2 regions of the Adlercreutzia sp. ZJ242 genome follow, and region 1 is predicted to be linked to the other one. Evidence: predicted binding sites of a transcription regulator. Region 1 holds the regulator's gene; the other holds the start of a gene.
What was found. Region 1 encodes LexA, which represses DNA repair genes until DNA is damaged. Its sites were predicted from a motif close to CNAACANNTGTTNG; they were not measured.
Positions count from the first base shown of each region.

Region 2: a site for LexA is predicted at 5,971-5,984, ahead of G7Y49_RS11390 (replication-associated recombination protein A). Genes of this name have one in related genera too.

Region 1 is NZ_JAAKEE010000026.1:8,379-29,113, reverse strand. It holds gene G7Y49_RS07410 (TetR/AcrR family transcriptional regulator) at 1-344, opposite strand, end outside; gene G7Y49_RS07405 (isoprenylcysteine carboxylmethyltransferase family protein) at 503-1,123, shown strand; gene G7Y49_RS07400 (AAA family ATPase) at 1,322-2,086, shown strand; gene G7Y49_RS07395 (nitrogenase component 1) at 2,079-3,338, shown strand; gene G7Y49_RS07390 (nitrogenase component 1) at 3,342-4,577, shown strand; gene G7Y49_RS07385 (Crp/Fnr family transcriptional regulator) at 4,695-5,375, opposite strand; gene G7Y49_RS07380 (molybdopterin molybdotransferase MoeA) at 5,517-6,728, shown strand; gene G7Y49_RS07375 (iron ABC transporter permease) at 6,725-7,741, shown strand; gene G7Y49_RS07370 (ABC transporter ATP-binding protein) at 7,741-8,592, shown strand; gene G7Y49_RS07365 (ABC transporter substrate-binding protein) at 8,621-9,712, shown strand; gene G7Y49_RS07360 (TfoX/Sxy family protein) at 9,963-10,271, shown strand; gene G7Y49_RS07355 (hypothetical protein) at 10,459-10,902, opposite strand; gene dut (dUTP diphosphatase) at 11,016-11,453, opposite strand; gene nrdR (transcriptional regulator NrdR) at 11,461-11,910, opposite strand; gene G7Y49_RS07340 (hypothetical protein) at 11,995-12,261, opposite strand; gene lexA (transcriptional repressor LexA) at 12,374-13,006, shown strand; gene hflX (GTPase HflX) at 13,047-14,399, opposite strand; gene dapF (diaminopimelate epimerase) at 14,424-15,377, opposite strand; gene miaA (tRNA (adenosine(37)-N6)-dimethylallyltransferase MiaA) at 15,410-16,393, opposite strand; gene miaB (tRNA (N6-isopentenyl adenosine(37)-C2)-methylthiotransferase MiaB) at 16,403-17,752, opposite strand; gene G7Y49_RS07310 (stage V sporulation protein S) at 17,762-18,064, opposite strand; gene G7Y49_RS07305 (ATP-binding protein) at 18,226-19,299, opposite strand; gene rny (ribonuclease Y) at 19,301-20,735, opposite strand, start outside.
Region 2 is NZ_JAAKEE010000071.1:593-8,380, forward strand. It holds partial or broken gene G7Y49_RS11350 (cytochrome c-type biogenesis CcmF C-terminal domain-containing protein) at 1-113, shown strand, start outside; gene G7Y49_RS11355 (ABC transporter ATP-binding protein) at 134-847, shown strand; gene G7Y49_RS11360 (heme exporter protein CcmB) at 848-1,615, shown strand; gene ccsA (cytochrome c biogenesis protein) at 1,664-2,425, shown strand; gene G7Y49_RS11370 (hypothetical protein) at 2,494-2,694, shown strand; gene G7Y49_RS11375 (YbaN family protein) at 2,691-3,092, shown strand; gene G7Y49_RS11380 (FAD:protein FMN transferase) at 3,244-4,308, opposite strand; gene G7Y49_RS11385 (UTP--glucose-1-phosphate uridylyltransferase) at 4,421-5,236, shown strand; gene G7Y49_RS11390 (replication-associated recombination protein A) at 6,014-7,453, shown strand; gene G7Y49_RS11395 (DUF948 domain-containing protein) at 7,553-7,788, shown strand, end outside.

The DNA of each region.
Region 1 (20,735 bases):
TGCGCCAGTGATTTTTGATGAATAGCCGCGTTTTGCGGCATATGCAAATACTCGTCCAAAGAAGGGTCAACATAAGAGTTGCGATAACTGTGCAGCAAGAGTGCAAGTTTGTGCGTAGCAATACCGTCGCTTTGCTCGACCAGTTCGTTGCATGCCTTGATTATATCTGCATACTCCTGTGAAACTAAAGCGTCCAATACTTCTTCTTTTGAACGAAAGTAATAGTACAGGCCGCCTTTTGCGATGCCGGCTTTTTTGGCAATATCACTGACAGAGGCCGTTCCTGCTTTTCCCTCTTTGAAAAGTTCCCGAAGTGCATTTAGGATAAGTTCCTTTTTATCCATGTTCATCACCGCCTATTAAAAACAGCATAGCATGAGGATTCGATATTGACCAGCGTTCAAATTCGATATTGACCAGCGTTCAAATTCGATATTGACCAGTGTTCAAATGACTGTTAGACTTAAGTTGACCGTTGGTCAAAAATATTGGAGAATACATTATGAGTGAAACAGCACTTTCCCATTATGGACAATGGGGCGCGGTAGTAATATGGATTATTATTTATGGCGTTTTTCTGCTTTTCTTACCCTTTTATAAGAAAAGCCAACGCAAACCCACCACGGCATATTTGGCATTCGTAATTGCCTATGCTTTTGAAATGTTCGGCATCCCAATGAGCATGTACTTTGTGGCGTGGGCTTTTGGAAGAAATCTGCCGGACGGTATTCTATGGGGGCATACGCTCAACCAGTATATTGGCAACTGGGGAATGTATGTTTGCATCGTCCTTAGTATTATAGGCGGCCTTTTAGTTATCTTTGGCTGGAGGGCGATTCATAAGAACTATTGGAGGTATGAAAGCGGGGAGGGAAAACTGGTAGATGCAGGTATTTACAAGTACATGCGTCATCCTCAGTACACAGGGTTTCTTTTGATTACATTAGGCATGATATTTGAGTGGGCTACCATTCCGCTTTTAATCATGTGGCCAATATTGTTTACTGTGTACTATCGCCTTGCGCGAAAAGAAGAACAGGATATGATCCGAGAGTTCGGGGAACAGTATGTTGCCTATAAAAAGCGTACTGGAATGTTCCTGCCTAAGTCGCCCCCATTGTGAGGACATCTTCTCGCAGCACTTGCTGATTGCTTTGAAGTTCGGCCAACCCATGATGCGGTAGTTGTTGCCGAGCAGCTTCTCATCCCAAGCCCCGCATGTTGCCGTTGCAACGTCTTTCGGCCTGAGATCAACTATCCTTGTTTGCAGATAGAAAAGAGCGCAGCCTTCGCAAGGCTGCGCGGCGGACGAGGAGGCTTCGTGAGGCGCGTTGCGATCTACGGAAAAGGGGGCATCGGCAAGTCGACCACCACCTGCAACGTGGCGGCGGCCTTGGCCGCACGCGGCCTCACGGTCCTGCAGATAGGATGCGACCCCAAGTCGGACTCGACGCGCCTGCTCATGGGCGGGCAGCGCATCCCGACCGTCCTGGACAGAATGCGCGACGGCGGCGCTGTGGCCTTGGAGGACATCGTGTTCCGATCGGCGTCAGGCGTCTACTGCGTCGAGTCGGGCGGGCCGCTGCCGGGGGTTGGCTGTGCGGGTCGCGGCGTCATCACGGCGTTTCAGCAGCTCGATGCCTTGCACGCCTTCGACGTCGTGCGCCCTGACGTCGTGCTGTACGACGTCTTGGGCGATGTGGTGTGCGGGGGCTTCGCCATGCCCCTGCGGAGCGCGTACGCCCGGCATGTCCTCGTCGTCTCCTCAGGCGAGATGATGTCGCTGTATGCGGCAAGCAACATCTTGGCGGCGCTGCGCCACTTCGAGGGCCGTGGCTACGCCGAGTTCGCCGGGCTCGTCGCCAACTGCCGAAACGTCAGGAACGAGGACGAGGCCCTGACGCGTTTCTGCGAAGAGGAGCAGGTGAGCCTGGTGGCGCGCATTCCTCGGAGCGATGAGGTCCAAGAGTCGGATGAGGCGGGCGCACTGTGCTTCGAGCGCTTCCGCGACAGCGCCGCCGCCCGCGCATACGGGGACCTGGCCGGCTTCATAGCAGCGCTTCCCGAGGCCGTGCCGCATGACTGACCTTCGCTACCGCACGCGCCTGCCGCAGCGCCATCGCGACCGCCTGCGCGTACCCGAGAGCCACACCCTGTTCGTGTGCCCGCCTGCGTGCGGGCGTCGCCATGCGCTGCGCGTCCTGGAGAACGGCGCGTCGGATGACTACTCGTTCTGCTTCCTCAGCCCCTCTGACATCGCCCTCGGTGACTACGAGCGGCGCTTGCCCCTGGTGGTGGCTGACCTTGCCGCGCGCCTTCCTGAGCGCCCGCGCGTCGTGACGCTCGTGTTCAACTGCGTCGACGATTTTCTGGGCACAGACGAACAAGCGCTCGTGCAGGCGCTTGAGAAGGCCGTGCCGGGCGTCCGCATCGCCGTCACGCGGGTCAACCCGGTGTCAGAAGGAGGGCGGGAGAAGTCATCCGGCATGCAGGGAGGCATATACGACCTGCTCGAGCCGCAAGAGCGCCATGATGACGCCATCATGGTGGTGGGGCGGTTCGACGGCCTTCCGGCAACGTCCGAGTTCGTCGCGGTTATGCGCGCGTGGGGCGTGAGCGAGGTGCGCAACGTCGCCACCTGCCGCACCTTCGACGAATACCGGCGCCTTGCATCGAGCGCGCTTGCGCTCTCGGTCTCCTGGATCGGAAGGCGCCAGTGCCTCCAGCTCGAGCAGAGGCTGCGCCTGCCGACGTTGCACTGGCAGACGACCTATGACGTCGGCCGCATGGCCGCCAACTACGCCGCGCTCGCCCAGGCGCTGCATGCGCGCGGCGTGGTCGGCGAAGCTGCCTGCACGTGCCCCGAGGCGTCGTCACATGACCTCAGGCACGCACGCGAGCGTGCCGAACGCGCGCTCGAGCAGGCGCGCAAGGCGGTAGGGGAACGACCCGTCGCCGTTGACTCCCTCGCGACGCACGAGCCGCATGCGCTGGCGCAGTCGCTTGCTGACGCGGGGTTTCACGTCATCGCGGTCGTGGCCCCGCGCACCAAGGCGTCCCAGCGTGAAGGAGCGCGTGAGCTTGCGCGGACGCATCCTGAGATCATGCAGCTGGACAGCGCTTTTGAGCTGAACGCGGGCGCCCTGGGCGGCGCGGAGGGGCTTCTGGCCGTCGGCGCCGACGCTGCGGCGTGCTTCGGAGCGCATGCCGCGGTGGACATGTTCCATGACGAGGGATGCTTCGGCTTCGACGGCGTGGCGCGCTTCTACGAAGCGCTGGCGCGCGCGGCGCGGCATGGGCGCTCATCGGTCAGGGGCGACGCGGAAGGCCTGGCGTGAGCCATGCAGCTGTCGCGCTTCCTCCCGCCCTTCGCCTCTGACTACTCCGGCGCCGCGAGCGTCCTTTCCGGCTGCGACGCACAGCTGGTCTTCGTCGACCCGGGATGCTGCTCGTACAGCTTCCTCGAGGCCGAGGGCGTGCGCCTCGACGATGCGGAGCGTCCGGTGCTTTCCGCGCAGCTGCGCACCGTCGACACCGTGCTGGGCGTTGACGAGGCGCTGGCATGCCAGGTCGGCGCCATGCTGAGACGCTCGCGCCCCCGCTTGGCCGCGCTGTTGGGAACCCCCGTTCCCTCGCTGGTGGGCATGGATCTTCCCGGGTTGGCGCGCCAGGTTGCAAGCAAAACCGGTGTTCCGGTCGTCGGCATCGAGACTGACGGGTTCGCCAGCTATGACGTCGGCATCAAGCGGGCGTACGAAGCCGCCCTGCGCCTCGAGCCCGCCGCGCCGCCGCAGCATGATCGAGGCGGCTGCCACGCGAGCGCGGAGGCAGGCGGGCAGGCGGGCGTGGACGACCGTCCTGCACGTGAGGCCTCAAAGCCGCGCGCCGCCCTCGTGGGGTTCAACCCGTTCGACTTCGGAAGCTGCGAGGCCGTACGCGCCGCGATGCGCTTCGTCGAGGACGGCGGGTGGACGCCGGCGCTGCCCTTCGGCGCCGAGCATGCGAAAACCGACGGCCTTGCCAGCTGCAAGGTCGCGCTCATCGGCTCGGAATCGGGCCTCGAGCTCGCCCGCGAGCTTGAGGCGCGCTTCGGCATCCCCTCCCTGTGCTGGTCGCCGGCATGCTTCGGCCATGGCATGGATGAGCTGGCGGCGATCGCCGCGAAGGGGGATTCCTGCGCGCTCCTCGCGGCAAACGCATGCGGCGGCTCAGGCGTGCGCGTGCTGGTGGTGGCCGAGCAGATCTCCGCCCATGCGCTGTCGCATGAGGTTGCACGGCGAGCATGCGGCGCCTCAGCTGCGGCGGCTTCGTTCTTCACCGACCAGCGCGCCACGCAGCGGCTGGGCACAATCGAGCTCGACTCCGAGGAGCGCCTGGCGGCGCTCTTGGCGCAGGGCGCCTACGACGTCCTGGTGGCTGACCCGCTGCTCTTCAGGCTCCCCGAGGCGCGTGGCATGGTGACGGTCCCTTGGCCTCATCGGGCGGTCTCCGGGAAGCTGTTCGATCAGCACGGCGACATGGGCAGGTGGGAGGACGTGGTCGCGCGAGCGATCGAGGCGTGCGCGCGCGTGGCCTGACCCGCCGCTGCCAGAGTCGCTGCCTGAAACGCTGCCGCAAGCGCCGCCGGAGTCGCTGCCGCAAGCCCGCTTCGCCGCGTCGCCCTCGGCGCTCAACGGCCCAGCGCGCTCTGCCCCTCATTCGCCGAGCAGCGTGAACTCGTTGCGCTCGCAGGCGATGAGCCCTTCCCTCCGCATCTTGCCGAGCTCGCGGGAGAGGGCGGTCCGCTCGACGAAGAGGTAGTCGGCGAGCTGCTGACGGTCGAAGTCGATGGTGAAGGAGCGGGATCCCGCCTTCTCGGCCTGCTCAGCCAGAAACGACGTGATCTTGCCGCGCACCGAGCGCTCTGACAGCACGCAGATCCTCCGTGCCATCTGCTCGTTCATCTGCATGATGGCCTTGGTCGCGTTCTCTTGCACGATGTCGGCGTAATGGCGGCATCGCTCGCAGCCGGTCACCCTCACGTCCATGCTGAAGCTCACTACCACGCAATCCCGCGTGGCCACCACGTCGAGCGGAGCTATAGCAACGCCGCTTGTCAGCGCATCTCCGGCGATGATGGATCCCGGGGCGTACTCGCTGATGATCGAGCGATTCCCCTCGCGGTCAACCCATACGTTCGCAGCGCATCCCCGCGCAAGCACGCCCGCCGTGCGCCGATTGTCGCCGCTGTGGAATATGGTCTCGTCCTTCGCGTAGCAGCGCTGCTGAGCCTTGAGGCAGATGAGGACCTGCTTGAGCTTCTCGGCGGGAATTCCCTCGAAGAGCGGAAGGCGCGCAAGCGCCTCGTGGTCGATCGTGGTCGGATGATGCTGCATTGCGTGCTGCTCCTTCGGCGGAACCCAACGGTTCGTCTCGCGAGATACGTTCATGTTGCCATGGCAACTTATTATTCTTGAATAACTATTATTCTAATATATGCATTGATTAAGGACAACGTACGGAGGGGGAGAGCTGCCGTGAGGTTCGATGTCGAGAAAGCGCTTACGCGCCCCGAGGCCGTCTGCGCGCTGACGAGCCGCTGGAAGGTGCCCGCTGAGACGGAGCTGATAGGGCTCGAAGAAGCTTTCGGGCGCGTTGCTGCCCGGGAGTACCGCGCGCAGTGGAATGCGCCCGTGCATCGCGTGTCGGCTTTTGACGGGATAGCCGTCAGGTCGGCGGACTTCGCGGGCGGCATGCCTGATGCGTCATCGTGGAAGCTGGGCGCTGACTTCGCGCGCGCCGACACGGGAGATGACTTCCCCGACGAGTTCGACGCGGTGATCGCCATCGAGAAGGTGGGGACCTTGCCGGACGGGACCCTCTCGCTCGCCGACGTCAAGGGAGTCGAGCCGGGTGATGGAGTTCGCGCCGCAGGGTCCCAGCTTGCGGAAGGCGAGCTCCTCTGCGCTGAGGGAACCGTGCTGCGCCCCGAGGACGTAGCGCTGCTCGCCGCCGGCGGCTTTGACGCGGTGGAGGTGAGGCGCAAGCTGCGCATCGGCTACCTTCCCACGGGAAGCGAGCTCGTGGCAGTGGGCACGCGACCCGCCCGCGGCAAGACCATTCAAAGCAACGGTCTCATGATCAGGGGGTTTGTGCAACGATGGGGCGCCTGCTTCGTCGAGCACCCCATCGTCGCCGACGACGAGGCGCTCCTCGGCGCAGCGATCGACGAGCTTGTGGCGGACTGCGACATCGTCCTGGTGAACGGCGGCTCCTCGCGCGGCTCCGAGGACTTCTGCGCCCAGCTTCTGCAGGAGCGCGCCTCGTACTTCTCACACGGCATCAAGGCGGTTCCCGGACGCCCCGTGGGCCTTGCCGTCATCGACGGAAAGCCGGCGCTCAACGTTCCCGGCCCCATGATGGCCGCATGGCTGGCCTGTGACTGGCTCCTCCAGGCGCTCATATGCTTCTACCAGGGCCAGGAGATGCCTCAGCGCATGACGCGCGACGCCGTGCTCGACGTCCCGCTCGCGGCGCGCCCGCAGCTCGAGCATCTGGTTCGCCTGGTTGCCGAGGAGCGTGACGGCAGGCTGCATGTCAGCGTGCCCTCCCGCGCGACGTCGCTCGCCCAGAACGTGCAGGCAGTCAACGCCTGGTGCGCCCTGGCGCCGGGAAGCAGCCTTGCGGCGGGAAGCGAGCTTGCGGTGGAGATGCTGGGCACCTCGGCGCAGGGGAGGGCGAGCCGATGAGGATGCGCGATCGGCGTTTCTGGGTGAAGATGGGCCTCTTGGCGGCGGCGCTGGTCGTCGTCTACCTGTGCTCGTTCGTCATCGGCAGCGTCGACGCGTCTGTGCCGCTCGTGGTCGACGTCCTGCTCTCGCGCCTGACGGGGATCGAGCCGTATTGGTCTGCCGTGACCGACCAGATCATGCTCGGCGTCCGCTTTCCCCAGATCACGCTCTCGGTGTTGATCGGCGGCGCGCTGGCGGTGTCGGGAGCGTCATATCAGACGGTGTTCAAGAACCCCATGGTGTCCTCGGACATCTTGGGAGTGTCGGCAGGCGCGGGCTTCGGCGCGGCGCTCGCCATGCTCAACGGGTGCACCTGGTGGCAGATCCAGCTCGCCGCCTTCGTCGGCGGCTCGGTGGCCGTGCTGCTCGCCTACGTCATCGGCGCGGTGCTGGGCCGGCAGAACCTCACGGTGCTCGTGCTGGCGGGCGTGGTGACGTCCAGCTTCTTCCAAGCGCTCATCTCCATCGTGAAGACGGTGGCCGATACTGACAGCGTGCTTCCGTCGATCACGTTTTGGCTGATGGGGAGCTTGAACAAAGGGGACAACGCCGACCTTGTCCTCATGTTGCCCGCCGTCGTGCTGTCGCTTGCCCTGCTGTTCGCGTTTCGCAACAAGATCGACGTCCTGGCCGCGGGGGAGGACGAGGCGCGGTCCATGGGGGTCAACGTCAACGTGGTCAAGGGCATCGTCATCGTGGCCTCCACCCTCATGACGGCATGCGCGGTCTCCGTTGCGGGCATCATCGGCTGGATCGGCATGGTGGTTCCCCATATCGCCCGCACGATAACGGGCGCGTCGTTCTCCAAGCTGCTGGGAAGCTCGTTTCTCGCCGGCGGCATCTTCTTGCTGCTCATCGACGACATAGTGCGCTCCTCGTTCTCCGATTTGCCCTTGGGCGTGCTCACGGCGCTCATCGGCACGCCGATGTTCGTGTTCCTCCTCATCCGCACGCGGAAGGAGTGGGTGTGATGCTCGACGTCAGCAACTTGAGGTTCTCGTATCGTCGGGGCAGGGAAGTGCTGAAGGGCGTCAGCTTCAGCATCGACCGCGGCGAGATACTGTGCCTTCTGGGGTCGAACGGAACGGGGAAGACGACGCTTCTGCGCTGCCTGCTCGGGTTTGAGAAGCCGGATGGCGGGCGCATCCTCGTTGACGGCGAGGACGTGACGAGGATGCGCTTCGAGAGGCGCGCCCGTTACCTGGCCTACGTGCCGCAGTCGACGAGCATCGCGTTTCCCTACACGGCGCGCGAGGTGGTGCTCATGGGGCGCGTGGCGCATCTTGCAACTGGCGCCAGCCATACGGCGCGCGACATGCAGGTGGTTGACGAAGCCATGGAGCGCCTGCAGATAGCGCACTTGGCTGAGTGCCGCTACCAGGAGATGTCGGGAGGGGAGCGCCAGATGGTGCTCGTCGCGCGGGCGCTCGCCCAAGACGCGCGGCTGCTGGTCATGGACGAGCCCACCGCCAACCTCGACTACCACAACCAGGTCAAGATCCTCACGGCCCTCAAGTACCTGGCAGGGCAGGGCCTGGGCATCCTCATGACCTCGCACTACCCCGACCATGCCTTCTTGGCGTGCACGAAGGCGGCGCTGATGAAGAGCGGCGCTCTCGTCGACGTCGGCCCGCCCGACGACATTGTGACCAGCGAGTCGTTGACCAACCTGTACGACACGCCGGTTCACGTGGGCGGAACGTTCGTGGGAGGCCTCGTGGTCAAGACGTGCATCCCCCTGCTTGACGAGACGGTCTACGCCCGCGTGCAAGCTGATGCCGAAGGAAGCCAAGAGCTCGATGAGAGCTTGGGAAGAGCTTGAAAGACAGAAGAGAAAGGACTTCGAAGCTATGGCAAAACGAAACATGCGAAAGGTCGCCGGCACGGCGCTCTCGATGCTGCTGGCAGCAGCGCTTGCGTGCCTTGCGCTCGCCGGCTGCGCGTCAAGCGAGCCGGGGACGGCAGGCGAGAGCAGCAGCTCGGCCGCTGAGGCTCCGACGACGCGCATCGTCACCGACATGGCAAGCAGGACGGTTGAGATTCCCGCTGAAGTTGACAGCATCGCCACGTTCGGCTCGGTAGGGGTGCTGAACGCCTTCGTCGAGTGCATGGGCAAAGGCGATGCGATCGTGAACGAGATGCCGGCGAACTTCACGAAGAACGACAAGTGGGCCATGCAGTACAAGTTCGCACCGCAGATCAAGGAAGGGGAGGTGCTTGAGACGGCCGACGGCGTCGACATCGAGAAGACGCTCACCGTGAACCCCGACCTCTGCATCACCATGACCGAGGAGACGGCGCAGCAGCTGGAGGAAAACGGACTCGCCTGCATCGTCCTGAAATGGAACGACGTCGAGGACGTGAAGGAGGCCGTCACCTTGATGGGGGAGGCGCTCAACGTCCCCGATCGAGCACAGGACTACAACGACTACTTTGACACGATGGTCGGCAAGGCGGAGTCGCTGACCAGCGGGCTTGCCGAGGCTGATCGCATCAAGACGCTCTACGGAGACGTCACGTCGCTGACGAACCCCCACATCATCTCCGAGTGGTGGATCGACGCTGCGGGCGGGAACAGCGTGACGAAGGAGGCCCACGTCAAGAACTCGCTGGAGTACACCATGGAGGACCTGCTCAGCTGGCAGCCCGAGGTCATCTTCTCGTCGAACGTGAAGGTGGGCGACATTCTCGCTGACGCTAACCTGCAGAACATCCCCGCCATCCAAGACGAGCGCGTGTACGCCGTCCCGACGGTGGCGCATGTGTGGGGCAACCGCACGGTCGAGCAGCCGCTCACCGTCATGTGGGCGATGAACAAGCTGTACCCCGACTTGTACTCCGAAGCTGAGCTCGCCGAGGACATCACGTACTTCTACGAGCACTTCTTCGGCTACAAGATGTCCGAAGACGAGGTGAACGACATCATCAACTACGGCGCCTAGCGTCCAAGCCGACTTGAGGAAGCTCAGGGCAGACCGCGCTCGAGCAGGGCAGTCTGAGCATGCTTGGGCGAGTTAGGGTCGAGCAAGGCGAATCAGAGCAAGGTTGACCCGAACGAGGCGAGCCCTCTTCGACAGGCCCCCGGCATCGTGCCTCACTCCCTCCGAGGCGCGGCGTCGGGGGCCTCGTTTGACGCATGATCCGTCCGCCGCTATGCTTGACTTGATCTGACGTTTGATCGAGGAGGTAGATATGTCTTCCAGCGTGGAATACCTGGATTATGTGCTCGAGTTGCTGGCCGACGTTCCAGAGGTCTCGTATCGGAAGATGATGGGCGAGTACCTGCTCTACGCATCAGGCAAGATCTTCGGCGGCATCTACGATGATCGCTTTCTCGTCAAAGAAACGACGGCGTCGCGGGCGGTCCTCGCAGTGTCCGAAATGCCCTACGAAGGCGCTGCGGAGATGCTTCTGGTTGATGTGGAGGACAAGGCCGTCGTAGCCGATCTCGTGACGAAAATGCTGCCTGAGCTTCCCGAGTCGAGGAAGCGTCGCAGGTAGTGCTCCTTCCCAAACGGAATAAAACTTGGAAGGGCAGCTTCTTCCTCCATATGGTAATTACTTATTGCATTACTTTACATAACATATGTTATCAATAATTTATATCTTGGAAGGTAGGGATACCAGGGCTGCTTGTGGACTTGGGATCTCGCCTTGCTCGCTCTTGCCCTCGCAGGGGCGCCTGAGGTTAGCCCCAGATCGAGGAGGTTTCTGCAGGAGGCGTCTGCTGGCCAGGCATGTTGCCGAAGTCGAACATCGTCGAGAGATCGCCCGAGCTGACGGCCTCGATGATGCTCGGCATCATGATGACCAGGTAGATCGCGTTGAACACGAGCGCCACCGAGCTGACGGCCAAGGCTACGAGGGCCTGTCGCTGGATCGCGCGGGCTGTGGCGTCTATGGACTCCTCGGAGCTGATGACGCCGCGCACCTTCACGTACGCGATGATGGAGCACGCAAGTGCGATCGAGCTGACCAGCACGCCGCCGAGCAGCATGGAGACAGGGCCCGCGATGATGCCGAAGGTGACGAGCGACTGGGCTGACTTGAGCTGTGCCGTTCTTCCGAGCGTCGGCGGCTGCATCGGGTTTTCGCCTGCCTGGTTGTCCTCTTTGCGCTGGTTTTCGTCCACAGGTGTTCTCTTTTCTGAAAAGTAAGCTTCTGACCTGGTGTTTTATCTACGAGGCGCTGAGAGCCGTTCTAAGGCCCCGTTTTGCCTTCCCCTGACCTCTGAGTCGTGGAAATCTAGCGTCCGCTGCTCCCGAAACCGCCTTCTCCGCGCTCGCTTGCCGGAAGGCTCTCTGCGCCCTCGAGCGAGACGACGGGAACGGCGACGATCACGAGCTGCGCGATGCGATCTCCGGGCTCGATGCGAAACGCCTCGCGTGCGTCGAGGTTGACGAGGATGACCTTGACCTCGCCGCGATAGCCGCTGTCGATGAGCCCCGGCCCGTTGACGACCGAGATGCCGTGCTTCGCCGCAAGCCCGCTGCGCGGGATGACGAGCCCGGCGTAGCCCTCGGGAATGGCGAGCGCAAAGCCGCAGCTGATCGTCGCGCGCTCGAAGGGCTCAAGCACGGCGGCGTGCGTCGCGCGCAGGTCAAGCCCTGCGTCACCTTCATAGGAATAGGACGGACGTTCGATTTCAGCGTCAGTCATGAGAAAGGGCACTTTAAGCGGCATGGCGCACCTACGCATTCATTTCCTTGAGGGCTTGGGCGAACTCCTCGATGCTCTGGAAGTCCTTGTACACGCTGGCGAAGCGGATGTAGGCGACGTCGTCGAGGTTCGCGAGGCGCGCGAGGACCATGTCGCCGAGGTCCTTCGAGCGCGTCTCAGTGCGCGGCGAGGACCTCAAGTCGCCCTCGATGCCCGAGATGAGCCCGTCGATCTGCTCGGGTGAGATGGGGCGCTTCGCGCAGGCGATGAGCAGGCCGCGCATGAGCTTCTGGCGGTCGAACGCCTCAGATGAGCCGTCGGACTTGATGATGATGATGGGGTTCTCGCCGAGGCGCTCGTAGGTGGTGAAGCGATGCGCGCACGCAAGGCACTCGCGCCGACGGCGAATAGACGCTCCTTCTTCAGCTGACCGGGAGTCAACGACCTTCGACTCAGCGTATCCGCATGATGGGCAGTACATGGCGCTCCTTAAGCTCGTTTGCGCTCCATCATACCGCATGCGGTACAGACGGCGTCCATCTGCACGAAATAAGGATGCTGGCCGCTAGAGGACGAGCGCGGCGACGCTCATGAGGATGCCCGCCGCGAAGGAGACGATCACCTGGGTGCGCGTGAACCGGTTGAACGGAAGCCCGGCGAGCGAGCCTGCAGCTTGCGCGGGGTCTGAGGCCGCGGACGCCTCGTGCGGCATGGCCTCGCCGCCTTTTCCGGGAAAGCTGATGATATGCGCGCAGCGCACGGGCGTGCTCTCAGGGGCCAAACGAAGAGCGGATGTGCCTTCCACAGGGTAGTTCATCTCAAGATTCTTCATTTTTCTTCCCTCCAGGTCTTGCGTAGAACCTTTGTTCGTGGATATAATAGGTCGAACAAAAGTTCATGTCAATACCTTTTTAAAACATTTGTTCGCGAAGGAAGGAAAAGCCATGGCACAGAAGATCACGAAACGCCAACAGGCAGTGCTCAGCTGCATCGAGGATTGTATTCGGGAAAAGGGCTATGGCCCCACGGTCCGCGAGGTGTGCCAGACCCTGGGCCTCTCCTCCCCTTCCACCGTCCACGTGCACCTGAAGGCGCTCGAGGAGAAGGGCTACATCAAGCGCGACCCGCTGAAGTCGCGCTCCATCGCGCTCACCTATCCGCTCGAGGACGAGGCCACCAACATCATCACGCCGAGCTTCGGCAAGGTCGTCGACGTTCCCCTCGTGGGTGACGTGGCGGCCGGCACGCCCATACTCGCGCAGGAGAACATAACCGACACCATCACGCTGCCCACGGACATCGTGGGGGACGCGCCGTCGTTCCTCCTCTCGGTGCGGGGTGACTCCATGATCGAGATCGGCATCAACGACGGCGACTACGTCGTGGTGAAGGAGCAGCCCGTCGCCAACAACGGGGACATCGTCGTGGCCATCGTCGACGACGGCGCCACGGTCAAGCGCTTCTACAAGGAGAAGGACCACATCAGGCTGCAGCCTGAGAACTCCAGCATGGACCCCATCATCGTGAGCGACTGCTCCATCGCGGGCAAGGTCGTGGCGGTGTTCCGCAGGCTGTAAGGCGGGCAAGCGCACCTCGAAAGCGCACCCGCCTTACAGCTCATGGCCGCGCAGCCTTCGGCGCCTCAGCCCCCTCCCCTTCCCGCTTGACGCGGTAGGGGGCGAACGTGTCGGCGTAGCTCGGCGGGACGAGCATGGTGAGGCGCGTCCCCTCTCCCTCGTGCGCCTCCCCTATGAGGTGGCAGCGCTCGTGCGCGAGCGCGACGAGCGAGCCTTTCGCGTAGGGGATGAGCACCTCCATGTGCACGTCGGACGCGGCGGCGGCAGCGCTGATGCGCCGCACGAGCTCCTCGATGCCGAAGCCGGTATGGGCGGACACCACCTGGGCGAACGGGTAGCGGGCGGCAAGGCCCGCGCGCTCCTCGTCAGCGAGGAGGTCCGCCTTGTTGAACACCTCGATGCAGGGGATGCCCTGGGCGCCGATCTGGCCGAGCACCTCGCGCACGGCCTCGGTCTGCCCCTCGAACTCGGGCGACGAGGCGTCGATCACGTGCAGGATGAGGTCAGCGCCCGTGATCTCGTCGAGCGTGGACTTGAACGCCTCCACGAGCGTGGTGGGGAGCTTCTGGATGAAGCCCACCGTGTCGGTGATGGTGATCTCGCGTCCCTCGGGAAGCTCGAACTTGCGGGTGGTGGAGTCGAGCGTGGCGAAGAGCTTGTCGTAGCTGAGCACGTCGGCGTTCGTGAGGCGGTTGATGAGGCTCGACTTGCCGGCGTTGGTGTATCCGGCGAGCGCCACCTTGAACATGCCGCTTGCGTACCGGCTCTCGCGCTGCAGCGCGCGCACCTCCCCCAGATGGGCGAGCTCGCGCTTGATCGAGGTGATGCGCTTGCGCACCATGCGGCGGTCAACCTCGAGCTGGCTCTCGCCTTCGCCGAAGCGCGACCCCACGCCGCCGCCCATGCGATTCGAGGCCAGATGCGCCCACATGCCGCGCAGGCGCGGGTAGAGGTACTGGTTCTGCGCGAGCCTCACCTGCAGGCGCCCCTCGCGGCTGGTGGCGTGCAGGGCGAATATGTCGAGGATGAGCGCCGTGCGGTCGATCACCTTGACGTCTTTGTCAACGATGTGCTCGAGGTTCGACTGCTGCGAGGGCGTGAGCTCGTCGTCGAATATGACCAGGTCGGCGCTGTGGGCGCGCGCGAGGTCGGCGATTTCCGCGGCTTTGCCGCTTCCCACGAACGTGCGCGGGTTGAGGGCGTCGAGCTTCTGCGTGGTGGTGGCCACCACATCGGCGCCGGCGGTGTCGGCAAGGCGCTCGAGCTCGGCGAGCGAGGAGGAGAGCGGCCAGGCAAGGCCCGGGCGGTCGACGCCGACGAGGACGGCGCGCTCGCGGCGCTCCTCCGAGGTGGTGACGGGGCCGCGGTAGATGACGGGTTCGAATTCAGACACGGTAAGGCTCCTTGCTGCGTGCCGTCACGCGCCGGTCGAGAGCCGGGGCAGCTCAACCGGCAGCTCGACCGTGCCGGCGAAGCTCTCGGCGGCAGGCCCCGTCATCATCACGTGGCCGTCGTCGGCCCATCGGACATGAAGCGTGCCGCCGCGCAGGACGAGGTCGTTCTCGCGGGTTGCGCGCCCGGTGAGGAAGGCGGCGACGTTTGTCGCGCACGCGCCCGTGCCGCACGCGAGCGTCTCGCCGCAGCCGCGCTCGAACACGCGCATGTGGATCCCGTCATCCGCGGTGACGGCGAACTCGACGTTGACCTTCTCGGGGAACGCCTCGTGGCGCTCGAAGAAGGCCCCCACGGCGTCAAGGTCGAGCGTCTCAAGCGACTTCTCAGCCGGATCGGCGAACAGCGCGTCGGACACCTCGTCCCAGCTGTCGACGAAGCAGATCGCGTGCGGGTTGCCCATCGACACGCACGTGAAGCGAAACGTGCCCCACGGGGACTCGAGGGGAAGCTCCTTCACGAACGCGGCGCCTTGGTCAGACGCGGCGTTCGCCGGCGCGTCCACGGGCACCTCCGCGGGATCGAGCACGGGGCGGCCCATGTCGACCGTCGCGCTCGTCAGGAGCCCCGCCTCGTCGGTCGTGAAGCTTATGGGCCGCGGGCCGGCGAGCGTGTCGGCGACGAACGCGCCGTCCTGCGCGTTCACGAAGCCGCGGTCCACGAGGAACTTGGCGAAGCAGCGCACGCCGTTCCCGCACATCTGGGCGAGCGTGCCGTCCGAGTTGATGTAGTGCATGTACGCGGCGCAGGCGGGGTTCGCGGAGGGGCGCACGAGGATGACGCCGTCGCCTCCGATGCCGAAGTGCCGGTCGCACAGCCAGCGCACCTGCTCGGTCGTAAGCTCGAGCTCGCGGCTGAAGTCATCGATGAACACGAAGTCGTTTCCCAGCCCGTGGAGTTTGGCGAAGTTGAGTTCCATTCCCTGCTTCCTTGATTACGTCGTCCAGATGCTCATGAGCGCCGCTCCCCTGCCCGCTGCGCCTCGAAGGCCGCGTCAGCGCCGCGTACGAGCGCAAGGGCCTCCTCGGCGAGCGCGTCGGCGTCGAAGTCGTCGGCGTTGATCCAGCGGATGCGCTCGTCCTTGCGAAACCACGTGCGCTGGCGCTTGGCGTAGCGCCGCGTGGCCACCTTGATGCGCTCGACGGCCTCGTCGAGCGTGCACGTGCCGTCGAGGGCCGCGACGACCTCCTTGTATCCTATGGCCTGCGGCGCGGTGATGCCCGCGCGGAAGCCCTGGTTTAACAAAGTCTTTACCTCCTCGACGAGCCCTCGCGCCACCATGTCCTCGACGCGGCGGTCGATGCGGTCCTTAAGGACGTCGGGGTCGACGGCCAGGCCGATGAGCACGACGGGCATGGCAGCCTCGATCTTGCCGAGGTTCTCCTTCTGCTCGGCGTAGCTCATGCCCTCCTCGAGCAGCTCGAAGGCGCGCACCACGCGGCGCACGTTGTTCGGGTGCACGACGGCGGCGCTTCGGGGGTCGCGCTCGCGCAGAAGCTCCCAGAGCGCCTGCGGCCCCTCCTCTTCGGCGAGGCGCGTGTAGCACTCCCGCACGGGGTTGTTCACCTGCTCGCCTTGCGGGAAGTCGTAGTCGTCAACCGCCGCGCGCACGTAGAGCCCCGTGCCGCCTGCGAGCACCGGGCGCCGCCCGCGCTGCGCGATGTCGGCGAAGCAGGCGCGCGCATACGCCTGGAAGAGCGCCGCGGAGTAGGGCTCGCCAGGGTTGACCAGGTCAAGCCCGTGATGCGGGACCACGCGCCCGGAGGGCGCGACCTTGCCCGTGCCGATGTCCATGCCGCGGTACACCTGCATGGAGTCGGCGCTCACCACCTCTCCCCCGACGCGCAGCGCGATGGCCTGGGCGAGGTCGGACTTGCCCGACGCCGTGGGGCCGACGATGCCGATGACGGGTGCGGGCAGGCTCAAGCGCGTCATGCTCTCCGCTTACGCGATCTCGCCCGACAGGTACCACGTGCGGGCCTCGTCGACGCGCACGTTCACGATGGTGCCGGCAAGGTCCTCGATGCGCACGCCCTGCGGGATGCGCGCGTGCACGGTCTGGTTCTTGGGGCTCTTGCCCATGAGGATGGACGCGTCGCGCTTCGACGTGCCTTCGACGAGCACGGGGACCGTCCTGCCCGCCTCGGGCTGGTTGAGCTCGAACGCCTTGCGCTGCACCAGGTCGACCAGGCGGTCGAAGCGCTCCTGGATCACCTCGCGCGGCGTGTCGTCGACCATCTGGGCCGCCGGGGTTCCCTCGCGCTTCGAGTAGATGAACGTGAACACCTGGTGATAGCCCACCTCCTCGACGATGCGGTAGGTGTCCTCGAAGTCCTCGGCCGTCTCGCCGGGAAAGCCCACGATGACGTCGGTCGACAGGGCGATGTCGGGGCAGGCCGCGCGCAGCTTCTCGATGAGGCCGAGGTAGTGCTCGCGCGTGTAGCGGCGGTTCATGGCCGCAAGGATGCGGTTCGAGCCCGACTGCACGGGCAGGTGGAGCGCAGGCTGCAGCGAGCGGAGCGTGGCGAAGCGCTCGATCACCTCGTCGGTCAGGTCCTTCGGGTGGCTCGTGGCGAAGCGCAGGCGCTCGATGCCCGCGGCGTCGACGACGTCGAGCACGTCGGCGAAGCGCGGCGCGCCGTAGAGGTCGCGCCCGTAGGAGTTGACGTTCTGCCCGAGCAGGGTGATCTCCTTCACGCCGGCTGCGACGTAGCCGCTCGCCTCGGCCGCGATGTCCTCGAGCGGGCGCGACTTCTCGCGTCCGCGCACGTACGGGACGATGCAGTAGGAGCAGAAGTTGTCGCAGCCGATGGTGATGGGCAGCCACGCCGCCCACGCAAGCTCGCGCGAGCTGGGCAGCTCGGTGGGAAAGGAGCTCGACGCGTCGAGGACCTCCACCTGATGGCCGCCCTCGTCGATAGCTGCCATGAGCAGCGCGGGGAGCGAGCCGAGGTTGTGCGTGCCGAACACCACGTCGAGGTGCGGCAGGTCGCGCGTGAGCTTCTCGCCGTCGCGCTGGCCGATGCAGCCGCCCACGGCGACGATGCGCTTGGACAGCGGCGTCTGCGGGCGCAGGGCCACGTTCTTCAAGGAGGCCACCTGCCCGTAGAGGCGCACGTCAGCCGCCTCGCGCACGCAGCACGTCATGAAGACGACGATGTCGGCCTCCTCGATGGTGGCGACGGACGTGGCGCCGAGCCCCTCGAGCATGCCGGAGATGCGCTCGGAGTCGTGCTTGTTCATCTGGCACCCGAAGGTGTGGACGCAGAAGGTGAGACCGAAGAGGGTTGACATGGGCGGCCTCTAGTCGCGCGCGGCGTCAGGCGTGCGCGCGCCGCCGCGGATGGAGCGCGGCTCGACGGCGAAGCGGATGGCCGTGCGGTACTCGCCGTCGATCACGATGTCGGCGAAGGAGGGCACGCACACGATCTCGATGCCGATGGGCGAGAGGAAGCCGCGGGAGATGGCGATGGCCTTCACCGCCTGGTTGACCGCGCCGGCGCCCACCGCCTGGATCTCGACGACGACGCCGTCCTTTATCATGCCGGCGATGGCGCCGGCGACGGAGGCGGGAGATGACTTGGATGATACCTTGAGGCACCCGATCTCGGGTTTTTGTTCTGTCGACACGTGCGTTCCTTGTTCGTTCGATGCTCCGGGTATGGTGCGTTCAGCGTGCGCCCTGCCGCATGTCTTGTGATGCCGCTTGTGGGCACAAATATATATTCTATCTGATGAGACACTTGTACGCAACAGATGCGGCGCAGCTAGGAGAGCTTTTCCACGGGGATGGTGATGGTGATGGCCTCTTGCGTCACGCGGACGCGCGGCTCGACGTCAGGCTCGAGGTAGTAGCGCCGCGCGACGTCGGCGAAGGCGCTGCGCGCGGCATCGCGCAGAAGCGCGGCGTCGGGCTCGGCGAGCTTGAGGCCGCGCCTGTCGCGCGCGCTTGCAGCCTTGGCGCGAGCGGGCGCGGCCGCGGGGAAGCTCTCGGCCTGCAGGCGCTCGAGCAGCGACGGCGTGCCTTTGATGGCGCCGTCGACGATGCGGCGCGCCGAGCGCTCCGACATCGGCAGGCCCAGGTCAGCGGCGATCTGGGCGAAGGCGGCCGGGTCGGTTGCGCAGGCGAGGCGCTTCGTGAGCGCGAGATCGCCCGAGGCGAAGGTGCGCTCGGCGAGCGAGGTAGTCGCGCGGCCGTACTCGTACAGGGTGGCTGCGATCTCGGTGGCCGAGCCGCAGTAGACGCTGCACTCCCGGCGGTGCTCGAGCGCGAACTCGGCGGCGGTGCGCACGATGTTGCGGGGCCCGCGCATGGCGTGCACGCCGTCACGCACCTCGAAGCGGGGGAACGTCGACTGGTCGGTCTTCTCCTTGAGCTTCTTCAGGTTCGTCCTGACGACGAGGGAGGTGCCGGCGCCTTCGTCTGAGGCGGCGACGTAGGCTTCCTCGGCGTTCACGGAGACGGAGTAGAGCGCCATGCCGCGCCCGTGCATGCCCCACTTGTCCATGTGGGCCGTCTCAAGCTTCGAGGTGACGCGCGGCTCGAACACCCGCGCGCGCATGCTCTCGGGGATGCCGCAGCCGTCGTCGATCACGGTGAGCGTGCGCGTCATGTCGTCGCGCTGCGCGGCGACGAACACGTGGCGCGCAGCGGCGTCGCGGGCGTTGCGCAGAAGCTCGATCACGATGTCCTCGGTCGAGCGGATGTCCTGGGCGGCCTGGCGCTTCTCGGCCTCGGTGCTCCGAAGACGAACGTAGCCACCCCCGAAGTCCTGCTCGACGCGGAGGTGGCTATCGCCGCACACTGACTCCACGAACGTGGCCAGCGCGTTCTCGCTCATGTTACTTTGCGTAGTCGACGGCGCGGCTCTCGCGGATCACCACGACCTTCACCTGACCGGGGTACTGCATCTCGCTCTCGATCTGATGGGCGATGTCGTGCGCGAGGACGACGGCCTGCGCCTCGTCGACCACCTCGGGCTTCACCATGACGCGCACCTCGCGGCCGGCCTGGATGGCGTAGGTGCGCTCGACGCCCTCGTGTGCGTTGGCGATCTCCTCGAGCTTCTCGAGGCGCTTGATGTAGGCGTCGAGCGTCTCCTTGCGGGCGCCGGGGCGCGCGGCGGAGACGGCGTCGGCCGCCTGGATGAGCACGTCGAGGATGGTGTTGGGCTCGACGTCGGCGTGGTGCGCCTCGATGGCGTGCACGATCTCGGCCCGCTCGCCGAAGCGGCGCGCGAGGTCGGCGCCGATGACGGCGTGGCTGCCCTCGACCTCGTGGTCGACCGCCTTGCCGAGGTCATGCAGAAGGCCCGCGCGCTTGGCGGGGATGGGGTCGAGCCCGAGCTCGGAGGCCATGACGCCTGCGAGGTAGGCCACCTCGAGCGAGTGGTTGAGCACGTTCTGCCCGTAGGAGGTGCGGTAGCGCAAGCGGCCGAGCGTGCGCACGAGCTCGGGGTCCAAGTCGTGGATGCCGGTGTCGAACACGGCCTGCTCGCCCGCCTCCTGGACGCGCTGGTTCACGAAGGAGACGGCCTTGCCGTACATCTCCTCGATGCGCGCGGGGTGGATGCGCCCGTCAGCGACGAGGTTCTCCATGGTGACGCGGCCGATCTCGCGGCGGACCGGGTCGAAGCACGAGATGGTCACGCACTCCGGCGTGTCGTCGATGATGAGGTTCGTGCCGGTGAGCTGCTCGAACGAGCGGATGTTGCGCCCCTCGCGGCCGATGATGCGGCCCTTGAGGTCATCCGACGGGATGTGGATGGTGGACACCGTGTTCTCGGCCGAGTGGTCGGCGGCCACGCGCTGGATCGCGAGGCTCAGGATCATGCGCGCCTTCTTGTCGGCCTCGGCCTTGGTGCGCGTCTCCGCGTCGCGGATGATGGCGGCGGACTCGTGGGTGACCTCGTCGCGCAGGGCGTCGAGCATCTCGGCCTTCGCCTCCTGCGGCGTCATGCCCGCCACGCGCTCGAGGCGGCGGCCCATCTCCACCTCGGCAGCGTCGAGGTCGCGCTCGCGGCGCTCGATCTGGCCCTGGAGGGACGAGAGCTGGTGCTCGCGCGCGTCAAGCGTCTCGACGCGGCGGTCGAGCGACTCCTCGCGCTGCGACACGCGGTTCTCGGCCGCGCGCACCTCGCGCAGGCGCTCCTTGTTCTCGTCGTCAACGCGCTGCTTGTACTGAATCGCCTTGTCCTTAGCCTCGATGTCGGCCTCGCGGCGCATGTTCTCCGCCTGTCGCTTCGCGTCTTCGACAAGCGCAGACGCCTCATCAGCA
Region 2 (7,788 bases), on a different contig from region 1:
CGGCTGAGCCCGCTGACGCCGCCGAGGCCGCTGAAGCGGGCCGCGCCTCTGCCGGCCCGTCGACCTCGGATGCGGGGGAGGCCCTCGCCGAGGGCGCCCGTGACGCGAGGTAGCTAAGGGGGTGCGGGCAGGAATGGATGCGGCCATCGAGGTCAGGGGCCTCACCAAGCAGTTCGGGGGGCGCCGCGCCGTCGACGACGTGAGCTTCGCGTTGCCCCGCGGCGCGTTCCTCTCGGTGTTCGGGCCGAACGGCGCCGGCAAGACCACGCTTCTGCGCATGCTCGCCACGCTCACGCGTCCGAGCGCGGGCGACATTCGCATAGGCGGCGTCGACGCGAAGGAGGAGCCTGACGCCGTGCGCGCGTCGGTGGGCCTCATCTCGCACAGCGCCATGCTCTACCCCGACCTCACGGCCGAGGAGAACCTGCTGTTCTACGCGCGCCTCTACGGCGTGCCCGACCCCGAGCGCCGCGTGCTCGAGCTGCTCGACGCGGTGGGGCTGCGCCACCGCCGCCTCGACCGCGTGCGCACGTTCTCGCGCGGCATGACGCAGCGCGTCTCCATCGCGCGGGCGCTCGTGAACGACCCGGCCGTGGTGCTGCTCGACGAGCCGTACTCGGGCCTCGACCCGCACGCGGTGGAGATATTCGACGAGCTCATCGGCAGCGTGCGCGCCGAGCGCACGTTCGTCATGGTGAGCCACGACTTGGAGAAGGGCCGCGCGCTGGCCGACCACGTGATGGTGATGGCGCGCGGGCGCGTGGTGCGCTTCGCGCGCGCCGACGAGCTCGACGCCGAGGAGTTCCGCGCGCTGTACCGCTCCACGGTGGGAACGGGGGTGGCCTAGATGACGCGCTCGCAGAAGGCGCCCGCCGCGCGCCCCGCCGCCCAGGCTCCCGCGCCCGCCGCGCGCCCGCAGCGCCCCTCCGGCTTCGCGCAGTACAAGACGCTGCTCGGCAAGGACCTGCGCCAGGAGTTCCGCACCAAGGAGATGCTCGTCTCCATGGGCATCTACGCGGTGCTGGTCATCGTGGTGTACGGCGTGGCGCTGTCGTTCGCCCGCCCGGGCGGGGAGTTCCTCGAGGTGTCGGGCGGCCTTCTGTGGGCGCTCGTCGTGTTCACCTCGCTTCTGGGGCTCGGGCGCTCGTTCGCGGCGGAGAAGGAGAACGGCTGCATCGAGGGCCTGCTCCTCGCGCCGCTCGACCGCGGCGTGGTGTTTCTGGCGAAGGCCACGTCGAACCTCGTGTTCCTGCTGGTGGTCGAGGTGATCGCCGTGCCGCTGTTCTGGTTCTTCTTCTCGAGCTTCGCGCACCCCGGCGCCTCCGCGCCGCTCATGGTCGCGCCGCTCGTGGTGGGGTCGGTCGGCATCGCGGGCGTGGGCACGCTGCTGTCCACCATCACGGCGAACACGCGCGGGAAGGACGTCATGCTGGCGCTTCTGTTCGTGCCGGTGATCTTCCCGCTGCTCTACGCGTGCGTGTCGGCCACCACGGCCGCGCTCGTGGGCGGCGACGCGTTGGCTGACGTGTTCGGGATGTCGCTGGCGCTCGCCGCTGGTTACGATGTGATCATGATCCTGGCGTCGTGGGTGCTGTATGATTTCGTGGTGAGCTAACCTGGTGACGCCTCGTTGGCGAGCCGCAAGGCGGAAAGGACGGAGAAGGTGACGAAGAAAACCACCAAGCTGCCCGAGACGGGGCAGTGGCCTGATCGCGTGGCGCCGGCGGTGCTCGTCGCGGGCGCGCTGCTCACGACGGCGGGCTTCCTCATGGCGTTTCTCGTGGTGCCCCCCGTGGGCGGCGCCACCGTGGGCGGCGCGGAGCTCATCGGCGGGTCGCTGATCTCGAACAAGCTGCTCATCTCGCAGAAGATATTCTTCTTCCACATGCCGGTCGCCATGGTGTCGTTCTGCGCGCTGGCGTTCGCCGCGTACTACTGCGTGTGGTTCCTCGTGACGCGCGAGCAGCGCTTCGACACCTGCGCGAAGATCGCCATGGAGATCTCGCTTCTGTTCGTGATCATGACCATGATCACCGGCGAGATGTGGACGCGCTTCGAGTGGGGCGTGTGGTGGACGTGGGAGCCGCGGCTCACCACCTACCTCGTGCTCATGCTCATCGTGATCGCGTACCTGGTGCTGCGCAACATGATCGACGAGCCCGAGCGCCGTGCCACGTTCTCCGCGGTCATCGGCATCATCGCCTTCGTCGACGTGCCCATCTGCCTCATGGTCACGCGCCTGATCCCCTCGTCCATCCACCCCGTGGTGGTGCGCGAGGGCGGCATGAGCCCCGAGATGGGCCTGTGCGTGGGCGTCGTCATGGCGGGCATGCTGTGCGTGGGCTTCGCGCTCTACCGCCTGCGATTCCGCCAGGTGCGCCTCGAGCAGCGCGTGGAAGCTGTCAAGGAGCTGCTGGAGGACTGACGCAGGCGCCGCAGCAACCTTCGCCGACCTTGCCGGGAAGGCGAGCTTGTTTTTCGAAAGGAGCACTCATGAACCCCATCCTCGTTGAGATCTACAGCACCGTGATCCCGTCGGCCCCGTACCTCATCGCGGCGTACGCGCTTCTGTGGGCGGCGCTTCTGGTGTACGTGCTCATGATCATGCGCGGCACCAAGCGCGCCGAGGCGCAGATGCGCCTGCTTGAGGAGGCCGTGGCCGAGCAGGCCTCCCGCTCCCGATCCGAGCGATGAGGCGGCTGCTCTTCCTGGGCTGCGCGTGGGCGTGCTTCGCGCTCGGCGCCGTCGGCGTGTTCGTGCCCGTGCTGCCCACCACGCCGCTTCTGCTCTTGGCGACGTTTCTGTTCGCGAAGTCGTCGCCGCGCTGCCACGCGTGGGTCACGTCGACGAAGGTGTACAAGACCTACGTCGAGGCGTTCCTGGAGGCGGGCGGCATCCCCGCGTCCACCAAGGTGCGCATCCTCACCGTGTCGTTCGCGGTGATGACGGCCAGCGCGATCCTGGTCCAGAAGCCGCTCGTGTGGGCGGTCCTCGCCTGCGTGGCGGTGTTTTTGCTCTACCTCATGGTCGTGCGCATCCCCACCGTCGGCCTCGAGGTCGTGCAGAAGGTCCGCGAAGCCGAGCCCGAGTAGGGGGACTTTGCGGGCGCGAGCAGCGCGCCATCCCCCTATGTCATCCTGGGCGGAGCGCCCGAAGGGCGCGGAGTCGAAGGATCTGGCCTCGCGCCCAGGCGCTTTCGGCGCAGCGCGGCAGCAGCCGTGCGATGACGGGCGCGAACGGCCCCTAGCGCAGCGTGGTGACGCGGCCGTCCTCGGTTACGAAGACGACCTGGAGGATCTCGGGGCAGCGGCGAGCGAGCGCGCTGCCGCGCTCCGTCCCCAAGGCCAGGAGCGTGGTGGAGAACCCCTCGGCGTCGATGGACTTCCTGGCGATCACGGTTGCGCTCGCGGCGTCGGTGCGCACGGGCATGCCGGTGCGCGGGTCGAGGACGTGATGGCAGAGCGTGCCGTCGGGCGCGGTGAAGCAGCGCTCGTAGGTGCCGCTCGTGACCGCGCTGCCCGAGGCGAGCGGCACGGCGCCTGCCAGGCGCCGGGGGTCGCGCGGGCTGCGGACGCCGACCCTCCACGGCGCGCCGCCGGGCTTGCTGCCGCGCACCACCACGTTGCCGCCCAAGTTGATGATGTAGCCGGAGAGCCCGCGCGCGCCCATGAGCGCGTCGAGCTCGTCGGCGACCCACCCCTTCGCGATGCCGCCCGCGTCCACGGCGGCCGCCTCGTCGGCCAGCTGGGCGAAGTGGCGCGCGGGCGCGCCGGGCTCCTCGGTCAGCGCGAGCTTCTCCCAGCCCACGTGCGCCGCGGCCTGTGCGAGCGCGCGGGCGTCGGGCGCGATGCCCGCGCGGAAGTCCCACAGCCGCACAAGCGGCCCCACCGTGACGTCGAAGGCGCCCTCGCTTCGCGCGCAGTAGCGGAGCGCACGCGTGAGCAGGTCGAACGTGCGCGGGTCGATGCGCACGCGCGCGCCGCCCGCGGCGTTTACGCGCGCGATGTCGGAGTGGGGGAGCGTGCGGGAGAACAGCCGCTCGTAGGTGCGGCACGCTGCGACGGCCTCGCTGAACGCGGCGCGGCAGGCGGGCGCGTCGCCGTAGGCGGACAGCGAGACGGCGGTGTTGAACGCGAAGAGCCGCGCCGTCATGAGGCCGGCGTCGTCGGGGCCGCTGACGCGGACCTCCTCCTCGCGGGGGATGGGGTCGAGCGCGCCCTCGGGCATGCGGCTGGGAGCGCGACCGCCGGGGTGGCCAAGCGCGCGATCAGCGGCGTCGGCGGGGCGGGTGTCGGCGGAGGCTTCCATGCCCGCCAGTGTAGCATGCCCCGCCGCCCTCCGCCTTCGCCCATCGGGCTTCATGGCGTATAATGGCGCTAGTTCTGCCGTGCGCCGCCTCGGCATGTGAGATAGGAGACACATGAAGGCACTGATTCCCGCCGCGGGTCTGGGCACCCGCTTTCTGCCGGCCACGAAGGCCCAGCCCAAGGAGATGCTGCTCGTCGTTGACCGCCCGGCCATCCAGTACGTGGTCGAGGAGGGCCTGGCTTCGGCCGCCGACGAGGTGGTCATCATCAACTCGCATGAGAAGAAGGCCATCGAGGAGCACTTCAGCCCCAACCCCGAGCTCGTGGCGCTTCTGCGCGAGCGCGGCAAGGACGCCTACGCCGACATGGTGGAGTACGTGGGCAACCTGAACGTGAGCTACGTGTACCAGGAGGAGGCGCTGGGCCTGGGGCACGCGGTGCGCTGCGCGGCCGAGAAGACGGGCGACGAGCCGTTCTACGTGCTCTTGGGCGACGTGCTCGTGCCGAACAACAAGATGCTGCCCGCCATGCAGGCCGTCTCCGACGCGCACGGCGGCGCGAGCGTGATCGCCGTCATGCCCGTGCCCGACGAGGAGGTGAGCCGCTTCGGCGTGATCGCCGGCGAGGCCGTGGCTGACGACGTGTGGAAGGTCGACTCGCTGGTCGAGAAGCCCGCGCTCGCCGACGCGCCGAGCAACCTGGCCGTGTTCGGCCGCTACCTCCTGAGCCCGCGCGTGATGGAGCTTCTGGCCGACGTCAAGCCGGGCGTGGGCGGCGAGATCCAGCTCACCGACGCGCTCGACGCCGTGCTCAAGGAGGAGGAGATGTACGCGCTCATCATCGACCCGGCTGACGGCTTCGACACCGGCACCGTGGAGAGCTGGCTCGAGACCAACAACATCCTCTGGAAGCAGAAGCAGGGCCGCTAGCCTCGCGGCTGCTCGCAACCGCGGCCGGCATCCGCCGACCCAAATAAGCGGGGCGCCCCGACGGCGCCCCGCTTTTCATGTCCTGGGCGCTGGCTTCGGGCACCCTTGGGGCATGGGGCCCCTGGAGCTCGAACCACCGACAACGCCTTCTTCCCAACCGCGGCTCGAACCACCGACAACGCCCCTCTTTCATCCACAGCTCGGGAAAGCTGGCTGGAAAACGCCCGTTGTCGGTGCTTTGGGCCTCGAAAACCACCGACAACGCGCTTTTTGCATCCACTTTTCCCAGGAAACCGCCGATAACGGTCCCTTTTCATCCAGAATCACCTGAGGGGTGGATGGAAAAGCGTCGTTGTCGGTGGCTGGACCGCAGGCACGCCCTTCCAGGGGCTCACCCCCTGAACGCGACATCTTCCTTTCCACGTGATTGCGTGTCCAGGAAGCCGCCCGGGGCCTTAACCGCTCTTCTGCCTCATGCCCCTCGGCCATGTTTGGCTTGGAAAAGAAGGGGCCCGGCGAGAGGGGAACTCGCCGGGCCAAAAGGAGGGGATGATGCGGCTTTGCGCCGCTCTGCTTTTAAAGGGATAAAGCAGGCAAGCAAGGTAGGAGGGGAACCTATCAACTTGCTGACGTCAGTATAAGGGACGGGCTTGAATAACCCGTGAACCGCAAGTGGCGAACTTGTGGATTTCGTTCCAAGTCCAGGCCCTCGAACTTTTTCGAGAAGTTTCACAGAAACATTTGTTCGTGAAGAGCAGACATGGTATGATGCGTCGCATGGATACGCTGTTCACAGAATTCGAGAACGCCGAGCGCACGAAGGTGGCGCCGCTCGCGGTGCGCATGCGCCCGCGCACGCTTGACGAGCTGGTGGGCCAGACCGAGGCGGTCGGGCCGGGCAGCTGGCTGCGCGCCGCCATCGAGCAGGACCACCTGAGCTCGGTGATACTGTTCGGCCCCGCGGGCACGGGGAAGACCTCGCTCGCCCATGTGGTCGCGGAGACCACGAAGGCCACGTTCGTGGAGGTGTCGGCCATCGGCGGCACGGTGTCGGACTTGCGCCGCGAGATCGACGCGGCGGAGAAGCGCCTCGTCATGGGCGGCCTGCGCACCATCCTGTTCGTCGACGAGATACACCGCTTCAACCGCAGCCAGCAGGACGCGCTGCTGCACGCCGTGGAGGACCGCATGGTGGTCTTGGTGGGCGCCACCACCGAGAACCCGTTCTTCGAGGTGAACTCGGCCCTCATCTCGCGCTCGCGCGTGGTCGAGCTGCATGCGCTCTCCGACGAGGACATCGCCCTGCTCGTGGGCCGCGCGCTCGCGGACGAGCGCGGCCTTGCCGGCGCCTACGTGCTCGAGGACGCCGCGCTCGACGCCATCGTCACGCTGGCCGGGGGAGACGGGCGCGACGCGCTCACCACGCTCGAGCTCGCGGCGGGCATGGCAGGCCCCGGCGCGCCGGAGGCGCCCGTGACCGTCACGGAGGGCATGGTGCGCGCCGCCACGCCCCACCGCGCGCTGCCCTACGACAAGAACAAGGACATGCACTACGACGTCATCTCGGCGTTCATCAAGTCCATGCGCGGAAGCGACCCCGACGCGGCCGTGTACTGGCTCGCGCGCATGATCGACGGCGGGGAGGACCCCAAGTTCATCGCGCGGCGCATGTTCATCGCCGCGTCCGAGGACATCGGCAACGCCGACCCGAACGCGCTTCTGGTGGCCGAGGCGGCGTTTCGGAGCGCCGAGGTGATCGGCTACCCGGAGTGCCGCATCAACCTGGCCCAGGCCGCCATCTACCTGGCGCTCGCGCCGAAGAGCAACGCCGCCGAGGCCGCCATCGACGCGGCGCTCTCCGAGGTTCGCCACGGCCCGCGGCGCGACGTGCCCGACTACCTGCGTGACCGCCATCGCCCCGGATCGGAGAACTACGGCACGTACCGGTACCCGCACAACTACCCGGGCGGCTGGGTTGACCAGCGCTACCTGCCCGAGGGGCTCGAGCGGGGCTGCTTCTACCACCCCAGCGATCGCGGCTGGGAGGCCTACCGCGCCGAGGCCGCCGCACGCGACCGCGCCGAGGCCGCGCAGCCTGCAAGGCCCGCCCCGCGCACGGAGAAGGCGCAACGTGCGGGCGCGAAGGCGCCGGGCGCGGCGGATGCGGCGGCCTCGGCGCCCCCGAAGCGCGCGGGGGGAGGCGCAACGCGCGGGTAACGATGCGTGGGCGCTTGGCGCATTCGCTGACCTGCCTGTGTAGAATTGGACGGTGAAGTGCTATAGTTTGCCTTCAAAGCCCGATCAGGAGGAACGGCAATGGAATTTGGTGAATTGCTCAACATCGCGCTTCCCGTCGTGTACGCAGTCGTCGGCATCGCGCTCGTATGGCTCGTCGTGGAGCTCGCGCTCACCTTCCGCAGGACGCGCCAGGCGGTGTCCGAGGTGAACGACACGGTGAGCGAGCTCCATGAGCAGATCAAGCCCACGCTCGACCACGTGGAGAAGATCACCGCGCAGCTCGAGCCCGTCTCGTCGAAGGTCGACCCGCTCGT